Indioceanicola profundi: one gene and its partner. Each later gene encodes a partner of the first gene's protein in a complex. Links are inferred from orthologs where the notes say so. Each region holds a gene or a part of one and is shown on either strand. Other genes may lie near its edges. The genes, in order: DOL89_RS08880 and DOL89_RS07710.

Region 1 (11,301 bases):
AGAGGGGCATGAAATAGGGCTGCGACAAGAAGAAGATCGGCAGGGCCGGCAGCTCTTCCGCATACAGGGTCTGCATTTCGGACCAGAGCGCCTGGTTCGCCGATGGATCGCAGACCTGTCCGATCTGGTCCAGTATCCGGTCCATCCGCGGATTGCTGTAGCCGAGGAAATTCTGCCCGCTCCACCCATTCTCCGCCGTGGGGATCTGGCGGGAATGCAGCACGGTGTCCTGGGGATCGTGCGGCAGGGATATCCAGGAGAACAGGGCCGCCCCATTGAAGCGTCGCTCCTGCAGGATCTCGCCGAACAGCACCCGCGCCGTCGCGTTCTTCAGGATGGTGCGGACGCCGATCTGGCGCCAGCTGTCCTCGATGAACTGCTGCTCCAACTCGATGGTACGGTCCCCGGCGCCGGCCCAGAGCTCGATCTCCAGCGGAACCCCGTCCTCGTTACGGCGGATGCCGTCCTGTCCCGCGCGCCAGCCCGCCTGATCCAGCAGCCAGCCCGCGCGGACCGGATCGTACGGATATCTGTACACATCCTTCTCATAGCCCCTGTCCATGGGATGGATGTCCGCGTGGGCCAGGATATTGCGGCCGTAGAAGAGCCGATCATTGATCCGCAGCCGGTTCAGCGCATGCAGCAGGGCCCGCCGGACCCGCACATCGCCCAGGGCCGGATGATCATGATTCAGGTCGAGGTGCCGGTACGCGAAGCCGGGCTGCCACAGGATCTTGAACCGGTGCTGCTGCCGCGGTTCCAACTGGGCCGCCCGTTGGACCGTGAAGCCGTACTCGCCCGACACATAGTCCACCTCGCCGTTCAGCAGCGCCTGTTCCAGCCTCTCGGAATTCTCGATGGTGCGGACAACGATCCGGTCGAAATACGGCTTGCGACCGTACCAGGTCGGATTGCGCTCCAGGACGATGGAGGCACCTGCCTCCACCCGCGTCACCCGGTAGGGACCGAACCAGAGACCGGGATTGGTCGTGTCGCTTTCATAGCGGCTGGAAACTTTGTAGTTGGCCGGGTCCCGCTCATAGGCCGCCCGCTCAACATGCTCCGGCAGCAGGATCAGGCCCTTCGAGTTCTCCGGCGTGCATGTATTGGGCTGGCGGTAGAGGATGAAGGTCTTTTCATCCGCCACCTCCAGCTTCACAACGTCCTTGGTGAAGAAATCCTGCTCGATGACGCCAACGGCCGGGTTGCTGCCGACTTCCCAGGTAAAGGCGACGTCCCGGGTCGTGACCGGCGTTCCGTCGCCCCAGACGGCGTCGGGACGCAGCGTGAAGCGAACCGCGACCGCCTTTCGTCCGTCGGGCAGCGTGACGTCCCTGATGCGGCCGTTCTTCCGGCTCGGCAGTTCGGTGCAGAGCGCACAGTAGAGCCGCCAGTCCTTATCGTAGGCCGTCAGCGGCCGATAGGTCATCCAGCCCACATAGGAGCGGATGCCCTGGCCATTGAAGTTAGGGTGGAAGCTGCCGGGATATTCCGAGACGCCGATGCGCAGTTCCTTGGAGTCGGGCGCCGCTTCCGCTGCCTGCGCCGGCTCCGGAGCAAGCCCGTTCCCGACCGGACCCGAAATGAGGATACCAAGGAAACCCAGGGCCGCTGCGGCAAATTCGAAAGTGGTCGTGCGCATTCCGGCATCATTGCTGAATCCGCACCCGAAATCCACCGGTCCGGTTGCCCACGCACCCGCCGCCGATCATCGCGCCATCGGAGGCCCGACGACCGGGACGGGAGCGTCTCGGATGTCCGGTCCCGCCCTATTCCTCGATCCGCGGCAGGTCGGAGGTGGCGGGGCCGGTGAGAAGCTTGCCGTCGGCGGCATAACGGCTGCCGTGGCAGGGGCAGTCCCAGCTCTTTTCCAGCTCGTTGAAATGGACGGTGCAGCCGAGATGGCGGCAGGTGGCGGACAGCCGGATGACCTCGCCGTTGTCGTCGCGGTAGGCGGCCACCAGCTGGCCCTTCTCGCGGATGATCGCCCCGCCGCCCACGGGAATTGCCGCTTCGGTCATGACTTCGGCACCGCCGCCGAAGGCGAACTCGCGGGCGTTGTCCAGATTCTCCCGAACGAACTCGCTGAGGTTCCGGGTCATCTTGCGGGTGGGATCATAGAGGCCCGCCCAGCTGTTGTGCCGCCCCTGGAGCAGATCGGTGATCAGCATGCCGGCAATCGTGCCATGGGTCATTCCCATGCCGCTGTCGCCGGTGGCGATCATGATGTTCGCCGTATTGGCAGGGTCGCGGCCAATGAAACCCAGCCCGTCGAACGGTTCCATCACCTGACCGGACCAGCGGTAGACCGTTTCCGTCGCCATGGGGAAGTGCTTGCGCGCCCAGTCCTCCAGCCGGACGAGGCGCTGCTGCATGTCATGGGCCTCGCCGTTCTTATGGTCCTCTCCGCCGACGATCAGGATGTCGTCGCCGCTGCCGTCCTGGGCGGGTTGCAGGCGGACATAGTGGTAGTCCTCGCGGGTGTCCCACCACAGCGCTGGCTCCACGCTGCCTTTGGGCAGTCGCAAAGCCACGACGTAGGTCCGGTACGGTCCCTGTTTGGAGTGAACGGCGAATTTATCCACCACCGGGGAATTGGTGGCGATCACGCAGGCCTGGGCGCGCAGGGAGCGTCCCTCACTGTCATGGATGATGGCCAGCTCGCCCCCTTCCACCTCGACGATGCAGTGGCCGGTGACCAGCAGCCCGCCCATGGCGGTGATGGCCTTGGCCAAGCCGTTCAGATACTTCATCGGGTGGAACTGGCCCTGGCGGGGAAAGCGCAGCGCGGGGCCGGCATAGGTGCCGGGCAGCCGGAAATCCTCGATCAGCGCCACATCGCCCAGACCGGCCCGGTGCGCCGCTGCCAATTCCTCCTCCAGCAGCTCCCGCCGGTCCTCCGGAGCCAGGAACAGATAACCGTCCACCCGGCGGAAGTCGCAGTCGATCTTCTCGTGCGCGACAATCCGCTCGATCAGGTCGATGGCGGCCGTGTGGCTCTCCGCGGCAAGGCGCGCGCCCTCTTCCCCGTGCTGGGTCTCCAGAAAGCTGTAGCGGTCGTCGATTGCGTTCGACAGGTGGGCGGTCGTGCGGGAGGTCTCGCCGCCGCCGATCTCCCCCTTGTCCACCACCATCACCTTCCGGCCCTCCCGCGCCAGCAGATAGGCGGTGGTCATGCCTGCGATGCCCGCCCCGACCACCACCACGTCGGCGGGGGGGCGGCGGTCGATCAAGCTATGCGGCGCGAAATTGAGCGTGTCCGCCATCGTCAGGCCGGATTCGCTGGGCGGCTCGTCCGGGTGGGGCAAGTAGGTCTGCGCTTCCGGCCAGGGCGCCGTGTCCATCCAGAGGGAAATCGTACGGGCAACGGGCATGGGCGCCTCTCCATCAAGATCGGGGTCCGCCGGAGTCCGGCCGGAAGGGGGATGCCCGCTCAACATGGGCGGTTTGAGGATGGTTCCGGCCGTGATTCCAGGCCAGGCTCCCTTGCCAAAAGCCGGTCCCGATGTGGCAGACTGGAGTTGTGCCACGCCACGCGAGGCACGGTTGACGCCTTATGCTCGCCGCGAGCATAAGGAATCGCATTTTGGGCTGCCGGCCCGGGAACAGGAAAAGACCGATATGACCGACCGCCTGAACATCGCCCTTGCGCAGGTCAACCCTACTGTCGGCGCGTTGGGCGCGAACCAGTCGCGCATTCGAAGCGCGCGGGCGGATGCTGCGGCGCGTGGGGCCGATCTGGTGGTCTATCCAGAGCTGGTGATCTGCGGCTATCCGCCGGAGGATCTGGTGCTGAAGCCCTTCTTCCTGGAAAGGGTGCGAAAGGCTGTCGAAGAACTGGCGGCGGACACCGCCGATGGTGGGCCGGCCATGGTGATCGGCGCGCCCTGGCAGGACCAGGGCCGGACCTACAACGCCGCCCTGCTTCTGGACGGCGGGCAGATCGCCGCCGTGCGCTACAAGCACGACCTGCCGAATTACGGCCCCTTCGACGAGAAGCGCGTCTTCTCCGCCGGCCCCCTGCCCGGCCCGGTGAATTTCCGCGGCGTGCGGCTGGGTCTGCTGGTCTGCGAAGACATGTGGACGCCCGACGTGGCGGAGACCCTGGCCGAGACAGGAGCGGAAATCCTGGTGGTCCCCAACGGCAGCCCGTTCGAGACCGACAAGAGCGACATGCGCATGAACCTGTCCGTCGCCCGCGTGACGGAGACCGGGCTGCCGCTGATCTATGTGAACCAGGTCGGCGGGCAGGATGAGCTGGTGTTCGATGGGGCAAGCTTCGTGCTGAACGCCGACCGGTCGTTGGCCGCACAGCTTCCAGGCTTCGATGAGCATCTCGGCATGACGCACTGGACGCGCGAGGCAGACGGCTGGCGCTGCGCCAGCACCGAATTTGCGAAGCCGGCGGAACGGCTGGAGGCGATCTACCGGGCCATGGTGCTGGGCCTGCGCGACTATGTCGGCAAGAACCGCTTTCCCGGCGTCATCATCGGCATGTCCGGCGGCGTGGATAGCGCCCTGTCCGCCGCCGTGGCCGTGGACGCGCTGGGGGCCGACGCGGTGCATCTGGTGATGATGCCGTCGCCCTATACCAGCCAGCACAGCCTGGACGACGCTGCCGAGGCCGCGGAGTTGCTGGGCGCGCGCATCGATACCATCTCCATTCAGCCGGCCATGCAGGCTTTCGACTCCATGCTGGCTCCCGCCTTCGCCGGCAAGGACCCGGATATCACGGAGGAGAACCTGCAGTCCCGCTCCCGTGGGGTGACGTTGATGGCGCTGTCGAACAAATTCGGCGGCATGGTCCTGTCCACCGGCAACAAGTCGGAGATGTCGGTGGGCTACGCCACGCTGTATGGCGATATGTGCGGCGGGTTCAACGTGCTGAAGGACATCTACAAGACCACCGTCTATGAGTTGTGCCGCTGGCGGAACGCCCATCTGCCCGCCGGCGTGATGGGACCGTCCGGCCGGGTGGTGCCGGATCGGATCATCACCAAGGCGCCGTCCGCGGAGCTGAAACCGGATCAGACCGACCAGGACAGCCTGCCCCCTTATGACGCGCTGGACGATATTCTCGAATGTCTTGTGGAGCGGGACATGGGCCTGATGGAGATCGTCGCCCGCGGTCATGAGGCAGAGGTGGTGAACAAGGTCTGGCGTCTGCTGGACAGGGCCGAATACAAGCGCCGCCAGGCCCCGCCGGGCGTCAAGATCACCCGCCGCAGTTTCGGCAAGGACCGCCGCTATCCGATCACCAGCGGCTTCATATCCATCCTGGCCGGTTGATCAACGCGCCGGCCGAGGCACTTCGCTTGCCGCACCGGCGAGACCGGGTGCCCGGCCCCTACCCCTTACTTGACAATCCCCGGGCGGAAACACCAAAGTGCCTGCCTGTAGCCGATCGATCGGGGAATGGTTGAGGCGAAGGCACAATGCCTTAACCTCTTTCGCGTAGGATCGGCCCCGGGCAGCTGGAAACGGCTGCATCAAGGCGCAACGGTTCAGGTGGGGGCTTCCTCGTGTCCACGAATATCCAGGTGCTGGTTGTCGACGATTACGCGACGATGCGGCGCATCATCAGGAACCTGCTCACCCAGATCGGCTTCACTCGCATCGAGGAAGCGGCCGATGGGGCGGAAGCACTGGCGAAGCTGCGCGGAGGCACCTTCGGTCTGGTCATCTCCGACTGGAACATGGAGCCGATGACCGGCCTGCAGCTCCTGAAGGAAGTGCGGGCGGACATCCGCCTGAAGGCCACGCCCTTCATCATGGTGACCGCGGAGTCGAAGACGGAAAACGTCGTTGCCGCCAAGGAAGCCGGCGTGAATAACTACATCGTGAAGCCGTTCAACGCCGACACCTTGAAGAAGAAGATCGAGAGCGTCATCGGCGCTCTGACCTGACGGACGGACCCGTCCGGAACGGTGCGGCCGTGAGCGACATCGTCGCCGATCTGACGGACCGGGAATATGAGCAGATCGAGGACGCTCTGCTCTCTTCCCGCCGCGGTCGCGCTTTCCTGCGGATGCGGGACCGGCGGCACCGAGTGGTCGCCGTCGACGATGTCCGCCGCCTGTTCCGTGAGACGCGGGACACGCCCCATATAGACCCGGCCAGCCACATCAAAATCCTGCGGCGCGAGTTGCAGGAACTGTCCGCCCATATCGCCGAGACCCGGCGTGAGGTCGCAGCGCTGAAGCCGGACGATCCTTCCGCCAACCGGATCATGGTTGCGACGGAGGAGCTGGATGCGATCCTCCAGGCTACTGAGCATGCCACGACGGAAATCCTGAACGGATCGGAGCGGATACAGTCCGTGGCCGACCGCCTGCGGAAGGATCAGCCGGAGCTGGCGTCGATTCTGGACAGGGAGGTCATGGAGATAATGACCGCCTGCAGCTTCCAGGACATCACCGGACAGCGCATGACCAAGGTGGTGAACGCCCTGCGCTATATCGAGCGCCGGGTGCATGCCATGATCCAGATCTGGGGCGGGCTGGAAGAGGAAGATCTTACCAACGACCCGTCGGATGAGCCAAAGGACACGCGGCCCGACGCCCACCTGCTGCACGGGCCTGCGCTGCGGGGCGGCATCAACCAGGATGCCGTTGACGCACTGCTGGCGGGAGCCGTCGCCGCGACGCGGAGCGTGGACGATCCGCTGGCGCAGAAGCCGCCGGCCCCCGTGCCCGACCGCCCCGCCGCGACCTTGGCCGACGGGGAAGCTGCGGAGCCGCTGTCCCAGTCGGCCGTGGACGACCTGTTCCCGTAAGCTGACCCGCCGACCAGCGCCTATGCGAGATAGCGCGCCTCGAGGTGGCGCTTAAAGACATCCGCGTCGAGGGGACGTCCGGTCGCCTGCACCAGAAGCTCCGTACCGGTGTAGCGACGCCCCTTCGCATGGATGGATTCGCCGAGCCAGCCCAGCAGGCCCGAGAGATCGCCGCGGGCGATGTCCCCGTCCAGGTCGGGCAACACCCTGCGCGCCATGTCGAAGAGCTGGGCCGCCATCATGGCACCGAGCGTATAGGTCGGGAAATAGCCCCAGAGCCCGCTGGGCCAATGGATGTCCTGCATACAGCCCATAGCATCGTTGGGCGGGGTCACTCCCAGCAGCTCCCGGAAGCCCTGGTTCCAGGCGTCCGGGAGGTCCCCAAGGTCGAGCCGTCCCTCCACCATCGCCTGCTCCAGCCGCCAGCGCAGGATCACATGCGCCGGATAGGTCATCTCGTCCGCATCCACGCGGATGAAGCTCCGCTCGACCTTGCGCATGCGCCGTAGGAGATTGTCCGCGGTCCAGGCCGGCCCGGACTTGCCATAGCCGGCCGCCAGGATGGGAGCTGCCCAGGCCAGGAAACCCGCATGCCGGCCCACCTGCATGTCCAGCATGAGGCTCTGGCTCTCATGCACGGCGAGCCCCCGCGCCTGCCCAACCGGCTGCGACAGCCACCGGGCCGGACGTCCCATCTCGTACATGGCGTGCCCGGTCTCATGCAGACTGGACTTGAAGGCCTTGAACCAGTCGTCCGGGTCCAGGCGGGTAGTGATGCGGACGTCCCCGGTCGCCCCGCCGAAGAAGGCGTGCAGGGACCGGTCCAGCCGGCCGGTGAATCCGATGCGCGCCGCGATGTCGGCGGCCAGTTGCCGCTGGACCTCCAGATCGAAAGGCCCCTCCATCGGGAGGGCCTCCGGCTCATTGGCCTGCCGCGCCTCCACCTTCTCCAGAAAGCCGGGAAGCCAGGCGGCATAGCTCTCGAACACGCCGGCGAAGTCCGCGACCCGACTACCGGGCTCATAGCTGTCGTGCAGCGCATCGTAAAGGCCGCAGCCCAGCACGCCGGCCTTCAGTTCCGCCTCTTCCCGCTGCCGGGCCAGAACCACGCGGAGGGCGGGCAGGAGTGCCGCAAAGTCGTTATTGCGCTTGGCATCGCGCCAGATGATCGCCGCCCTGGAGCTGGCGCGGGCGCTGGCCTCCACCAGCTCGGACGGCAGACAGACGGCGAGCGCTTGCATCCGCCGCATCTCCCGCAGATTGGCAAGCTGCCAGTCATCCAGCTCGCCAGCCCGCGACTCGGCCTCGTTCAGCCAGTCCGCCAGCCGCGGCTCCGCTAGCATCGCGTGCAGCACCCCTTCCAGCGCTGCCACCTGCTCCGCCCGGGCCGGGCTGGCCGCCTCCGGCATCATCGTGCGGGTGTCCCAGTTCAGTATCCCGAGCGCCCCCTGAAGCGCGGAGCGGCGGGCAAAGTGGGCTTCCAGGCGGGCGTAGGCGGAACTCATTTCAGCGGCAATCTCCGGAAACTTGCGGCGATCCAGACGCCAACCAGGGTAAGGGCCAGGCCGTACCAGGTGATGACGTAGGAGAGATGATTGTTGGGCAGATTGACCACCGTGCGGCCGCCCAAGGGCCAGCCGCCGGGGTTCGGCGTATTGTCCGCCTGAACAACGACAGGAGCGAGTTCCTGGACCTCGGCTGCGACGGCCATGGCGGGCAGGTCGGTCCAGAACCAGAAATTCTCAGCGGGGCGGTTCTCGGGCTGAAGCCAGTTCGGGCTGTCGGGCGTGCGGGCGATTCCCCGGATGGTCACCTCGCCGGGCACCTGCCCCTCCGCCCGCCGGACGGCATCGCGCAGGTCATCCGGTACGAACCCGCGGTCCACCAGGACCGTCCCCTGCCCGTCGCTGCGCCGTAGTGGGGTCAGCACATGCACGCCGGTGCGGTTCGTGCCGTTCGGCTGCTGCATGGTGCGCGGGCCGAGATGGAGTTCGCGGTCATGCAGGAAGGTGCCCGTAACGCTGACCGGCCGGTAGTCCCAGGCTTCGGGATCGTCGATGGAGGGCGGCAGCGGCACAGGATCGGCGTCGAGCCGCGTCTCGATCCGGTTGATCAGCGCGGTTTTCCACTCCAGCCTCTGCCACTGCCAGGTGCCGAGCGTGATCAGCGCCGCGAGCGTAACCAAGCTGGCAAGCGTCATCCAGAGACTTGGGCGGAATCGGCGGGGACCGAGATGGTCGGCTCCGTCGGGAGCGCTCATGGCATCAGCCTTGCCCGCCCGGCGCTTCGTCCGGGGCGCGATCGAACTCGTCGCGGCGGTAGCGATACTGGAGCGCCAGGGTCATGCCCTTGGCAGGGCGGAGCATGCCGAGTGCTGTGCCGAGGATCACCACGGACCAGATGATGGCATGGAGCCAGAGCGGCCAGTCCACCCGCATGGCCACCATCAGCGCCAGCGGAACGATGGTGAAGCCGAGAATGAAAATGAGGAAGACAGCCGGACCGTCGCCGCTGTCGTTCCGGGCCAGTTCCAGGCCGCAGACCTCGCATAGGTCCACGACGTCCAGATAACCCTTGAAGAGTCTCCCCTCCCCGCAACGCGGGCAGCGACACCGCAGGCCCGCGCGCAGGTAGGGGAGGACATCGTCACTGTGGGTCGATTGCGACACCACGGTCTCGCTTGGTTTCAGCAGGATCAGTGCGCGGCCGGCCAGGCGCCGCCGCCGCCCCACCAGTAGATGGAGACGAACAGGAACAGCCAGACCACGTCGACGAAGTGCCAGTACCACGCCGCCGCCTCGAAGCCGAAATGGCTGGTCGGGGTGAAGTGGCCGCGCGCCGTGCGGTACCAGCAGACCGCCAGGAAGATCGTCCCGATGATCACATGGGCGCCGTGGAAACCCGTCGCCATGTAGAAGGCGGACGAATAGACGTTCTGGTTGAAGGCGAAAGTGGCGTGGCCGTACTCGTAGATCTGGAAGCCGGAGAACAGCACGCCGAGGGCGACCGTCAGGCCGAGGGCCTTGGAGGCGGCCTTCATGTTGCCTTCCACGATCTCATGGTGGGCCCAGGTCACCGTGCAGCCCGACAGCAGCAGGATGACGGTCATCATCAGCGGCAGGTCGAACGGGTTCATCGGGACGGTGCCGGCCGGGGGCCAGACACCGCCGGTCGCCTCGATACGGGCCGTCTGAATCGGCTCGTTGTAGAAGAGGCTGGCGTCGAAGAAGGCCCAGAAGAAGGCCGCGAAGAACATCACTTCCGACGCGATGAACAGCACCATGCCGTAGCGGAGGCCGATCTTGACGATCGGGCTGTGGGCCTTCTGGACCACGCTCTCCCGCACCACGTCGCGCCACCAGCCGAACATGCAGGCCAGCACGGCGACGAAGCCGGCGGCCAGCAGGTACCAGCCCATGTCGTGGAACTGCAGCACCGCACCAGTGGCCAGGAGGCCGGCGGCGAAGCTGCTGAGCAGCGGCCACGGGCTGGGGTCTACCAGGTGGTAGGGCTGCTTGATGCCCTCGTTCTGCGCCTGTACGTCAGCCATCTCTCTCTATCCCTCGGCTCGCCCGGCTTCCCGATCGGTCCCGATCCTCCCGCTGTATGGAGGTCGGGGCGGGCCCGGTGTCTTTCAGTTCAAACGCTCCGCCGGAGTGCCCGCGACGGCCGGAGGGGCCGCCTGGGCGCTCTCTTGGTAATCCCTGGCGCCCTCGCCGTCCATAGCCTGATGGGCCAGCGTCTGATCGGGCGCCTTGTAGAAGGTGTAGGACAGGGTGATGGTGGTCACATCGTCCATATGCGGGTCCTCGGCGATCGCCGGGTCCACGAAGAAGTAGACCGGCATGTCCACCGACTGCCCAGGTTCCAGCATCTGCTCGGTGAAGCAGAAGCACTGGATCTTGTTAAAATAGATCCCAGCCTTCTCCGGCGTGACGTTGTACGTCGCCGTCCCGACCAGAGCCGCATCCGTGTTGTTGCGGGCGTGGTAGCTGGTCAATGCCGGCTCGCCCACGCGCACGTCCATGGTGTTCGCCTCCGGTCGGAAGCTCCACTTCAGGTCCCGGTTCACGTCCGCATTGAAGCGGATGGTGATCTTGCGGTCCAGCACCGGACCGGCGATGCCGTCCGCCACCTGCGGCGTCCCGGCAAAGCCCGTCACACGGCAGAACAGATCGTACAACGGTACGGCCGCGAAGGTCAGGCCGGTCATGCCGGCCACGATCCCGCCCAGCACCACGGCAACGCGGGCGTTGCTGCGACCGCCATGTCTCTGCTGCCGGGTCATGGCGTGATGCCTCCCCCCGACATGCGGACCATCGCGATCACATAGATCAGCCCCACCAGGAACAGCAGCACCGCCAGCACCGCGAGGTTCTTGCCCCGCTGACGCTTGTGCAACTCGCTCCTGGGATTGCCGCGGCTTGGCTGCTTGTCCTCATCCATGGTTCCCTCCCGCTCAGCCGAGCACCAGCCGTTCGCCCACCATCAGGGCGAACAGCAGGAACAGGTAGAGGATGGAAAAA
Region 2 (11,403 bases), 250 kb from region 1 along the record:
CATGAAGCGGTCATGCAGCTCTGTGCCCCAGCGCACCAGCTTGCCTCGGTAGGGTTCTTTCCAGAACCAGGCGATCAGGGAACGCAGCAGGAGTTGCTGAACCAGACTCATCTGCGCGTGCGGCGGCATCTCGAAGCTGCGCAGCTCCAGTAGGCCGAGGCGGCCGGTGGAGCTGTCGGGGCTGTAGAGCTTGTCGATGCAGAACTCGGCCCGGTGGGTATTACCCTGCACGTCCACCAGAAGGTGGCGGAAGGCGCGGTCCACCAGCCAAGGCGGCGGGCTGCCCTGCCACTGGTCCAGCGTGCGGAAGGCGATCTCCAACTCGTACAGGCTGTCGTGCCGCGCCTCGTCCACGCGGGGATGCTGGCTGGTCGGACCGATGAACTGGGTGCTGAACAGGTAGGACAGGCCGGGGTGGTTCTGGAAATAGGTCAGCAGGGACCGCAGCAGGTTAGGCCGGCGCAGGAACGGGCTGTCGGCCGGGGTCGGGCCGCCCACCACGATGTGGTTGCCGCCGCCGGTGCCGACATGCTTGCCGTCCAGCGCGAACTTTTCCGTCCCCAGCCGGGTCTGGCGCGCATCCTCGTACAGGGTGGTGATGGTGTGGGTCAGCTCTTCCCAATTGTGGGCGGGGTGGATATTCACCTCGATCACGCCGGGGTCGGGCGTCACGGCAATGGAATTCAGGCGCGGGTCGCGCGGCGGGCCGTAGCCCTCCAGCACCACCGGCATGTCCAGCTCGACCGCCGTGGCCTCGATATGGGCCATCAGCTCGATCCAGTCCTCCAGATGGCTGGCGGGCGGGATGAAGACATAGAGGCGGCCGTCGCGCGGCTCCACGCAGATAGCCGTGCGCACCACCCACCAGGCGCTCTCCCCCCGCTCCGGCACGTCCGCGCGGACATCGGCCATGCGCCGCTCCGGTGTAACCCCCTCCGTCCGGCCCAGATGCAGGGCAAGTTGGGAGTTCAGCTCATCCCGGGACGGCAGCGGGCCGCGGTAATCGAACGGGTCCTGCTCCGGCGCGTGGGGATAATCGGCCTCCGCCACCCAGGGCAGGGAACCCAGCGGAAGTCGGTAGCCGATGGGGCTGTCGCCCGGCGCCAGCAGCAGGCGGTCCGTGCGCATCGGCCAGGGGCTGGACAGCCAGACCGGGCCGGATGCCTCATGCCGGCGGTTCAGCGGCAGGGCGTAGCCGATGGCGCGGTCCAGCCCCTGCTCGAATACCTTGGCCAGCCGTGCCCGCTCCTCCTCATTGTCCAGCTTGGCGTCGAACGGGTCCACATTCACGGGCAGTTTGCGTTCCCGCTGGATGTAGTGCCAGGGGTCCTCGAAGGCCGGGCGGGCGAGGTCGCCGGGTACCCCCAGCCGCTCCGCCAGCCGGGTGATGAAGCGCTGGGCGTGGTCGACGCCGAAGCCGTAGTTCCTGCGCTCATCCGCCTGGTACTCGGCATGGGTCCAGAGCGCATCCCCGTCGCGGCGCCAGTAGAGCTGGAGCGCCCAGCGGGGCAGGCTTTCCCCCGGATACCATTTGCCCTGACCGAAATGCAGCAGGCCGCCGGGAGCGAAGCGGGCCTTCAGCCGGCGGATCAGGTCGCCGGCCAGCAGGCGCTTGGTCGGACCCTGGGCCGCCACCGTCCACTCCGCCCCGTCCATGTCATCAATGGATACGAAGGTGGGTTCGCCGCCCATGGTCAGGCGGATATCCTCCTCCACGATCTCCCGGTCGACCTGACGGCCTAGCTGGTCGATGGCGGCCCATTGCTCGTTGCTGTAGGGCTTGGTGGTCCGCGGCTCTTCCCGGATGCGGGTCACCGACATCTCATGATGGAACTCGACCTCGCACTGTTCCAGGGCGCCGGACACGGGAGAGGCGGAGAAGGGGTCGGGAGTGGCGGCGACGGGGATGTGCCCTTCGCCCGCCATCAGGCCGGAGGTGGGGTCGAGCCCGATCCAGCCGGCCCCGGGCAGGTAGACCTCCGCCCAGGCATGCAGGTCGGTGAAGTCGGCGCTGGGCCCCTCGGGACCCTCCAGCGGCTTCTGGTCGGGCGTGAGCTGGATCAGATAGCCGGACACGAAGCGGGCAGCGAGGCCCATGTGGCGCAGCACCTGCACAAGCAGCCAAGCGGAGTCGCGGCAGGAGCCGGTACCGAGCTCCAACGTCTCTTCAGGAGACTGCACCCCCGGTTCCAACCGGATCACATAGCCGACACTTCCCTGGACCTTCTGGTTCAGGCCCACCAGGAAGTCGACGGTCGCGGTCTTATTACGCTCGATGGCGGACAGAAGCCGCGCCAGTCCGGGTCCCGGCTCCTCCGCCTCCAGGAACGGCTTCAGGTCCTTCTCCAGCAGCGTGTCGTAGGTGAAGGGCCAGTGCTCCGCCCCCGGCTCCAGGAAGAAGTCGAAGGGGTTGATCGCGGCCATATCGGCGACCAGATCGACTTCCAGCGTGAACTCGGTCGTCTTGTCCGGGAAGACGAAGCGGGCCAGCCAATTGGACTGCGGGTCCTGCTGCCAGTTCAGGAAGTGGTTCTTGGGCGTTACTTTCAGGGAATAGGACAGGATCGGCGTGCGGCAGTGTGGGGCCGGACGAAGCCGGACCACCTGTGGCCCCAGACTCACGGACCGGTCGTAGCGGTAGACCGTTTTGTGATTGAGTGCCACGTGAATTCCCATGCCGCGCTCCTCCTGCTGATTGTCCCGCCGCCCCTCGGACGGCGCAGAGTAACACCAGCCCAACAGGCGGGTAAGCGTGCATTGCACAACACGAGTTGCATTCCGGCCCGTTCCGTTTCCGGCAGTGCGGCATGGGGGACTCACCTGCCGCTGTTCTTTGCCGGTCCCCCTCGAAATTGTTGAAAGCCCTTGTTAACCACCCCATGATTAGGTGGTACCGCATTCGTGCGTGGTGGGTGCTGGCCGGTTCACGGGGACCGGAACGGCCGGTTCGCCGCGGAACGGCATTCCGATGCGGCATGGGGACGGGGACAGGGCGGTGAAGCCATGACGGCGATTGAGACGGATGGCGGCGGGATCACCGATCAGGACATTCCGCGCAAGAAGCTCAGCGGAAAGAAGATCGTCCTCTTCATCGTGCTGCCGCTGCTGATCGTGATCGGCGGCGGCGCTGCCGTATTCTTCTCGGGGCTGCTCGGCGGACATGCCGGGGAGCATGGGGAAGAGCACGCAGAGCAGCCTGCCGCGCCGGCCTATACCGGCCCGCCGGTCTTCCTGCCCATGGAAGAGATCCTGGTCAATCTGAATACCCAGGAGCGGCGGCCGGTCTTCCTCAAGCTCAACATCACACTGGAGTTGATGCGGCCGGAGGATCAGGCGGCGATCCAGGGCGTCATGCCCCGGATCGTGGACACCTTCCAGGTCTATCTGCGTGAGCTGAGGCCCGATGATCTGCGCGGCTCCGCCGGGCTGTACCGGCTGCGGGAGGAACTGCAGATGCGCGTCAACGCCGCTGCCCACCCGGTCCGGATCAAGGACGTGCTGATCAACGAATTCCTGGTGCAATGAGCGTGTCGCGACCGACGCTTCGGAGAGGGTGAGGGGAGCAGATGGCGGACCCGCAGGAGCTCAGCGAGGAAGAACGCATGGCCGCCGAATGGGCGGCCCTGGCGGATGAGGGCGGCGACGGCTTCGGCGACATGGGCGGCGGCGGGGCAACGCGCGTCCTGAACCAGGACGAGATCGACAGCCTTCTCGGCTTCGACAGCGACGGCAACGGCGACGGCGACAACACCGGCGTGATGGCGCTGGTGAACTCGGCGCTGGTGAATTACGAACGCCTGCCCATGCTGGAGGTGGTCTTCGACCGCCTCGTCCGCATGATGTCGACGAGCCTGCGCAACTTCACCAGCGACAATGTCGAGGTCAGCCTGGACCAGATCAGCTCGGTCCGGTTCGGCGACTACCTGAACTCCATTCCGCTGCCCGCCATGCTGGCCGTGTTCAAGGCGGAGGAGTGGGACAATTACGGCCTGATGGTCATCGACTCCGCGCTGATCTACTCCATCGTGGACGTGCTGCTGGGCGGGCGGCGCGGCACCGCGGCGATGCGCATCGAAGGCCGGCCCTACACCACCATCGAGCGCAATCTGGTCGAGCGCATGGTGCATGTGGTCCTGTCCGACCTGTCCGCCGCCTTCGACCCGCTTTCGCCGGTGACCTTCCGCTTCGACCGGCTGGAGACGAATCCCCGCTTCGCCACCATCGCCCGGCAGGCCAACGCCGCCGTACTGGTCAAGCTGCGCATCGACATGGAGGACCGCGGCGGCCGGCTGGAGCTGCTGATCCCCTATGCCACGCTGGAGCCGGTGCGCGAGCTGCTGTTGCAGATGTTCATGGGCGAGAAGTTCGGTCGCGACAGCATCTGGGAAACCCACCTCGCGTCCGAGCTGTGGAGCACGGACATTCACCTCTCCGCCGTGCTGGACGAGATCGTGCTGCCGCTGAACGAGGTGCTGTCCTGGCGCGTCGGGAGCCGCGTGCTGCTGAATGTGGCGCCGGACGACACCATCGACCTCCGCTGCGGGGACGTGCCCATGTTCCTTGGCCGAATGGGCCGCAAGGGCGGAAACATTGCCGTGCGCATCGACAAGGAAGCGCCGAAGCCTGAGGGGCAGCCATGATGCCGGGCGTCATTTCCATCCTGCTGGATCTGGTGGTGATCTGTCTGCTGATCGCCACCATCGTCTATGCCATCCGCCTGAACCGGCAGCTTACCGCCGTGAAGGAGAGCCGGTCCGAGCTGGAAGGTCTGGTGAAGGGCTTCGCCGAGGCAACGGCGCAGGCGGAAGCCGGCGTCAAGGGTATGCGCAGGGCCGCCAGCGAATCCGGTGAACTGCTCCAGTCCCAAATCCTGAAGGCCCAGGATTTGAAGGAGGAGCTGGAGATCATCGTGCAGTCCGCCGATGGCCTCGCCAACCGTCTGGAGGCGGCCAGCGGCAAGGCGCGGCAGGCGGCGATGTCGGCGCAGAGCCCGGCGCCCGCTCCGGTTCCGCCGGCCCCGCCCGCCCGTCTGGCGCCGGGGCCGTCCGCCAATGCGGCGGAGCCCCGGTCCAAGGCGGAAAAGGAACTGCTCCAGGCGCTGGAGAACCTGCGCCAATGACCCGCGACGCGCAGACCTCGTCCAGGACTGTCCCCGCCGCTGCGGCCCGCCCGCCCGTGCGGGCCAAGCAGCCGGTCCGCAAGGCCGCCAAGGCATCGGAGAAAGCGCCGCGCCGGAGGTTTTCCCTTCGGCCACGACTGATTCCGGCGACGATTTTCGCGGCCGTGCTGCTGCTGGGCGCGCGGGTCGGCGATATCTGGACCGCGGTGGCTACGGGCGGCGAGTTTCCTGATGTGGCGCGCGTGGTTGCCAGCCAGCAGGTAACCGAAGGTCTGCCGCCATTGCGGCCTGCGCCGGCCGAAGCTGCTCCTGTCCAGGTGGCGGAAGCGCCGGCCGCCCAGCCGGCCGCCGAGAAGCCCCCTGCCGCCGCACAGCCCGCACCGGCGCCTGCCGCCGCTCCGCAGCCGGAACGCTCCTTCAACCCGTCGGAGGTGGAGCTGCTGCAACGGCTTCAGGAGCGCCGGGAGCAGTTGGATGCGCGCGCCCGCGAGCTGGACCAGAGAGAGGCGCTGGTTCAGGTCGCGGAGCAGCGTCTGAACCAGAAGATCGGCGAGCTGGACGCGCTGAAGGCCGAAATCGGAAAGCTGATCCAGCAGGTGAATGAGCAGGAGCAGGCTCAGCTCGACAGTCTGGTCAAGATCTACGAGACCATGAAGCCGAAGGAGGCTGCGGCCGTCTTCGAGCAACTGGGCGACGATGTGCTTCTGGATGTCATCGGCCGCATGCGTGAAAGCAAGCTGGCCCCCATCTTCGGCGCAATGGACCCGGCCAGGGCCAGCAAGATCACGGCCCTGCGCGCCGCCCGCACGAATCTTCCGGCGCTTCCGCAATGACAGTCCGCCGGCCCCCGTCCTTCCAGATCCCAATCTCCGCCCCGAGAAGTGAGTAGATCATGCGATCCGCCGATCCCGCCCTGCAGGACATGCTCGACACCGCCCGCGTTCAGGCGAAGGTCCCGCTCACCCGCGAGGAGGTGGCGGGCATCGTCAGCTCCGTGATCGCCTCCATGGGCGGCGATGTCGGGCAGCAGGAACTGAAGGTCTATGCCGAGTTGGAGGCGCTGGCGCGCTACATCAACAATGCCAAGCGCGAGATCGCGGAACTGCATCCGGCCGACATCCACTCCGAGCATATTCCGCGCGCGACCGATGAGTTGGACGCGGTCGTCACCCATACTGAGGAGGCCACCAACCGCATCATGGATGCCTGCGACCAGATCATGGCGCTGGCGGGCGATGCACCGGCCGAGACCTCTGCGAAGCTGATGGACGTCACCACGGGCATCTACGAGGCCTGCAACTTCCAGGACATTACCGGCCAGCGCATCACCAAGGTAGTCCGCGCGCTGAAGCATATCGAGGCCAAGGTCGAGGCCATGCTGCTCGCCATGGGGGAGGAGGTGCAGCAGCGCCATCCCAATGTGGCGGAAGAGGTCAAGAAGGACGACGAGGACAAGTTCCTGCTCCACGGCCCGCAACTCAGCGGGGCCGGGGTGGACCAGGCCTTCATCGACAGCCTGTTCGACTGACCCGACGACCGGCGGGCGGGAATGTTCGGATCGCAGGACAGTACAACTGGACAAGGCATCGGACCGGCGGGCAATCCGCCGGGCGGCGAGGGGGATGGCTCGTCCGGGCTGATCCAGTATCTGGCCGTTTTCATCCTGCTGCTGGGCTTCTTCATCCTGATGAATGCGCTTTCCCGGTTCGAGGAGGCGAAGGTCGGCGACGTGCTGGAAAGCGTGGAAGCGGCATTCGCCCGCGGAGAAGGCGCTGAGGACCCGTCGGGCGACCGCTTCCGGGCCGGATCTCTGGCAGAGGCGGCCACGGCGGTGCGGGAACTTGGCGAACTGATCCTGGCGGAGATACCGCTGGCCAAGCTTGCTCCGGATTCCGATGGGCGCACTCTCGTCCTGGAAATGCCGGCTACGGAGCTGCTCCTGGATGGAAGCGGGCAGCAGACCGTGCGTGAGGACCGGGTGGCGCTGCTGAGCCGCGTGGCAGGAATTCTGCTTCCGCGTGCGGGCGGAGTGCAGGTGCGGCTGGAGGCGCTTCTCGCGGCGGGGGGCGATCCGGACGCCAGGGTCGGGCAGATCGACGGGGCCGGAGCCATCGCCCGCGGACTGGTCCATCATGGCGCGCCCGCCGGTGCGCTGACGGTCGGGATGGAGGCTGGACCGTCGGGCCGACTGCGCCTGCTGTTCACCCTGACCGCCGCCGGCCGTGCGATCTCTCTTACGCCGGAGGCCGGGTCATGAGCGCTGCCGCCGGAATTCCGGGCTTCGGACGTCTGATCCCTGGCGGGAGCGGCCCGGCGGGACGCGCTTGGCTGGTGACTTTCACCGATCTGGTCTGCCTGCTGCTGACCTTCTTCGTCATGCTGTTCGCCATGTCGGAGCCTGACCCACGGCGATATGCAGCCTTCGCCCAGGGACTGCCCGGCGAAGCCGCGCCCCGGCAGGATGGCGAGGCCACTCCCCGCACGGCTTTCAATGCCGAGGGAACGGACCGGGAGCAGGCGATCGACCTGGGCTATCTCGGCCGGGTATTCGAAAGCCAGATGGCCGGGCGTGCGGAACTGGCCAATGTGCGGATGACCCGGCGTGAGGACCATATCGTGCTGGCCCTTCCGTCGGACCTTTTGTTCACCTCCGACTCCGCCGAGCTGTCGCCGGCGGGGCGGCGCGCGGTCTTCCTGCTGGGCGGTATTGCGGCCAATCTCGGCAATGCGGTGGATGTGGTCGGTCATGCCGATCCGGCCACGCCCGGCCCGCGCTGGCCCTCCAACTGGGAGCTGTCGCTTGCACGCGCCGGTGCGGTGGCGGATGCGCTGGCCGACGCCGGATATCAGCGCGACATCACCGTCCGCGGCCAGGGCGATGCAGCGTTCGGCGAGGTCGCACCCTGGCTTCCGGAGGTCCGACGGCGCGAGCTGGCGCGGCGCGTGGACCTGATCGTGCGGGAGCATCGTGCGAGCGGAGAACAGGGGGGCCTGCCATGAACCGCCGGCCATTGACCGACGCCTTCGCGGCCCTGCTGCTTGCCGCGACTTTCCTGACCCCGCCCGCGATGGCTCAGGAAGCCGCCCCGGCGGAGGCCGCCGCGACTGAAATCCCGACCGTGCCTGTGCGGGCCGGCATCCATCCGGCCTATGCGCGTCTGGTATTCGACTGGAATACTCCGGTGCCCCATGTCATCGAGCGGAATGGCGACCGGGTTACGGTCCGGTTCGCCGCTCCTGGACGGGCTGACCTGGCGCGGGCGCGCCGGATCAATCCGCCACGCGTAGCCGATCTGACGGCGGAAGACTCATCCGAGCAGGGGATGGCGGTGTCCTTCACGGTACCGCCTGGAGCGGTGCTGAAGGACTTCCGCAACGGCACGCGGCTGGTGATCGACGTTTCCGACCCGCCGCCCTCCGCCAGGGCGGCCGCCGCGCCGCAGCCGCCCGCGGCGGAAGCTGCGGAACCCGCCCCGGCGGCGCAGCCGGCCGCGTCGGCCGCCGCGGCTGCTAAACCATCAGGATCGGCGTCGGAAGACGTCCCGCTGTACAAGATTCCGGGCCGCGGCTCCGGAACGGAGGAAGCGCAGGAAGCTGCCCGGCAGCAGGCGGCGGAGCCGCAGCAGGCCCGGCCCGTCGTCGCGGACCGCACGCCGCAACCGCTTGCGCCGGCCCAGGAGACGCCGCAGGAGCCTTCCGCGCCTCCGCCTTCCCCCCCGCAGCCGGCAGCGGCGGCGATCCGGACGGAAACAGCGCCGCCCGCACACTCCGCCGCACAGATTGTTTTCGATCCGCGCAAGCCCACCGCCGCTGTGATGTTCGAGCGCGCGGGCTGGTTCTATGTGCTGTTCGACCGCGTCGTGGATGCACAGCCCTCGGGTCCGGCCCTCGGCGGTTTCACCGGGACCGTCGAAAAGGTGGAGCTGGAAGAGGGGAGCGGCTATCGCCTGGCGCTGCCGCCGCTGGCGGTTCCACGGGTGGAGCGCGACGGAACCCGTTGGAGCATTTCGTTGGAGCAGGCCGACGCAACCGGAGGTCCGGCCAGCATCAATGTCCGCCCGGACCCGGACTTCGCCCTCGGCGCACGCGTTGTCATCGCGGCGGAGGAGGCGGACACGATCCTCCGCTTCCAGGACCCTGTCGTCGGGGATGTGCTTCATCTGGTTCCGCTTCCGGTCGCTGGACAGCGCCTCGCCGAACCGAGGCGGTTCCGCGAGGCGGAGTTGCTGCCGACGGTGCAGGGTCTGGCGATCCGACCGCTTGATGACCGGCTGGAGGTCCGCGCGGTGCGGGAGGGCGTGGACATGACCGTGCCCGGCGGGCTGCGCCTGTCACCGGAGGAGGACGCGCTGACGGCCAATCCCCCGGTCGTCGCGGCTGAGCCCGAGGCTCTGTTCGACTTCGACAGGTGGGGCAGGGTGGCTGCCAAGGACATGATCCCGACTCGGCAGGTGCTGTGGCAGCGGGAAACCGAAGCGCCGGCGGAGCTGCGCGATAAGGCGCGGCTCGACCTCGCCCGGTTCTACGCCGCCAATGGTTTCGGTACGGAAGCCCTGGCCATGCTGAGTCTGGTCCAGCAGGAGCAGCCCGATATTGACCGGCGGCCGGAGTTCCTGGCCGTCAGGGGCGTGGGGCGGGCGCTGACAGGCGACATCCAGGGCGCGCAGCAGGATTTGTCAGCACGGGACCTGGGCGGAGAGCCGGATGCGGATCTCTGGCGGGCCATGGCCGCATCAAAGGCGGGCGACCATGCGCTGGCCCACCGCCTGTTCACGGCACGGCGCGACCGCCTGGATAGCTTCCCGGACCCCTTCTTCACCCGTATCGCCATGGCTGCGGTGGATAGCGCGCTGGCACAGGGAGCCGTGGAAACGGCGGCCCTGTTGACCGATCGGCTGGTGAAGCGCGGCGCCGAGGACGGTTCGGATGCGAACCATGTCCGGTATCGCCGCGCCAGGGTGCAGCAGGCGCTGGGGGACACGGCGAAGGCCAAGAAGACGCTGGCCGGGCTGGCGGCGGGCGATGACCGGTTGAACCGGACCCTTGCCACGCGCGACCTGATCGAGCTGCGTCTCGGCGATGGCGAGATCACGGCGCAGCAGGCGGCTGAGGAATACGAAAAACTCCGCTTCGCCTGGCGCGGCGACGGGCTTGAACTGGCGATCCAGCGCCGGCTCGGGGAGATGCATGTGCTGGCCGGCAACTACGCCCAGGCCTTCGACACCATGCGCCGTACCATCTCGCTCTTCCCCGATGATCCGCAGGCGGCGGAGATCGCGAACCAGATGACCGGCACCTTCACGGACCTGTTCCTGAAGGACGGCGCGGCGCACCTCTCACCGCTGGAGGCGCTGTCCCTCTATGAGCAGTACCGGGAGCTGACCCCGCCGGGCGCGGATGGCGACCGGATCATTCGTCGGCTGGCCGAGCGTCTGGTGGAAATCGACCTGCTGGACAGGGCTGCGGAGCTTCTGGACCGGCAGGTGCAGTTCCGGCTGAGCGGCGCGGAAAAGGCGAAGGTCGGCGCACGGTTGGCGGCGATCCGCCTGCTCGACAACAGGCCGGATGACGCGCTCACGGCTCTGGACAAAAGCAACGCGCCCGATCTGCCGCCCTCGCTGGAGGAGGAGCGGCGGTTGTTGCGGGCGCGGGCCCTGTCGCGCACCGGCAGAGGCGCGGATGCGGTGCAGCTCCTGGCAGCCGACAGCTCCAGGCCGGCGGCCCTGCTGCGGATCGACATCGCGTGGCGGGATAAGCAGTGGCCAGCCGCGGCGCAGGCGCTGGCGGATGTCATCGGTCCTCCGCCAGCGGACGGCACGAAAATCCCGGCCGAGACGGCGAAACTGGTTGTGAACCAGGCGGTGGCACTGTCGCTGGCCCAGGACGATGCCGGGCTGGCGACCCTGCGCGACCGGTTCGGACCCGCGATGGGAGAGACGGCCGAAGCGCAGATGTTCACCGTACTGACCCGGCCGGGCGAACCGGCGGGGCTGGTGGACCTGAACAGCATTCAGGCCCGGATGGCGGAGATCGATACGTTCCGAAGCTTCCTGGACGGCTACAGGACCCGGCAGGAGGCATCCGCCGTGCCGCCCAGCGGACCGCTGGGAAACTGACGCCAGGGAAGGGCGCGGCTACCGGTCCCGGCAGCGGAGCGGGCGTGGAGTCCGCTGGGGGCTGACAAGGTTGGCAATCTCGAACAGTAGGAAGCCCTGATCCTCGTCCGGATCAAGGGCGGGGCGTTCAGGATGCTGTGCGAGGTACTTCCTGTACCGGCTCAGCCG

The links.
Region 2: the proteins of DOL89_RS08880 (region 1) and DOL89_RS07710 are in contact, whole or in part, in a crystal structure (PDB 1KMI), measured with the Escherichia coli proteins. The link is inferred for Indioceanicola profundi from one-to-one orthologs.

The regions. Positions count from the first base shown.
Region 1 is NZ_CP030126.1:1,854,117-1,865,417, forward strand. What follows is about bases 4,529-7,236. They hold DOL89_RS08880 (response regulator), read left to right. Parts: upstream 4,529-5,567; coding sequence 5,568-5,906; downstream 5,907-7,236. Other genes in these bases: DOL89_RS08875 (NAD+ synthase), read left to right, coding at 4,529-5,289; DOL89_RS08885 (protein phosphatase CheZ), read left to right, coding at 5,936-6,775; DOL89_RS08890 (carboxypeptidase M32), read right to left, coding at 6,796-7,236. In the rest of the region: DOL89_RS08865 (peptide ABC transporter substrate-binding protein), read right to left, coding at 1-1,642; DOL89_RS08870 (FAD-dependent oxidoreductase), read right to left, coding at 1,770-3,374; more of DOL89_RS08875, read left to right, coding at 3,622-4,528; more of DOL89_RS08890, read right to left, coding at 7,237-8,280; DOL89_RS08895 (SURF1 family protein), read right to left, coding at 8,277-9,035; DOL89_RS08900 (DUF983 domain-containing protein), read right to left, coding at 9,040-9,444; DOL89_RS08905 (cytochrome c oxidase subunit 3), read right to left, coding at 9,471-10,325; DOL89_RS08910 (cytochrome c oxidase assembly protein), read right to left, coding at 10,410-11,063; DOL89_RS24805 (hypothetical protein), read right to left, coding at 11,060-11,221; cyoE (heme o synthase), read right to left, coding at 11,235-11,301. UniProt on the Escherichia coli protein: Involved in the transmission of sensory signals from the chemoreceptors to the flagellar motors.
Region 2 is NZ_CP030126.1:1,607,260-1,618,662, reverse strand. The notes cover bases 5,020-7,829. They hold DOL89_RS07710 (protein phosphatase CheZ), read left to right. Parts: upstream 5,020-6,011; coding sequence 6,012-6,647; downstream 6,648-7,829. Other genes in these bases: DOL89_RS07700 (OmpA/MotB family protein), read left to right, coding at 7,373-7,829; DOL89_RS07705 (flagellar motor protein MotB), read left to right, coding at 6,669-7,376; DOL89_RS07715 (MotE family protein), read left to right, coding at 5,116-5,952; DOL89_RS07720 (DUF6468 domain-containing protein), read left to right, coding at 5,020-5,119. In the rest of the region: DOL89_RS07735 (transglutaminase family protein), read right to left, coding at 1-2,676; DOL89_RS07730 (flagellar basal body-associated FliL family protein), read left to right, coding at 3,004-3,525; flagellar motor switch protein FliM, read left to right, coding at 3,567-4,640; more of DOL89_RS07720, read left to right, coding at 4,637-5,019; more of DOL89_RS07700, read left to right, coding at 7,830-8,119; DOL89_RS07695 (tetratricopeptide repeat protein), read left to right, coding at 8,116-11,235.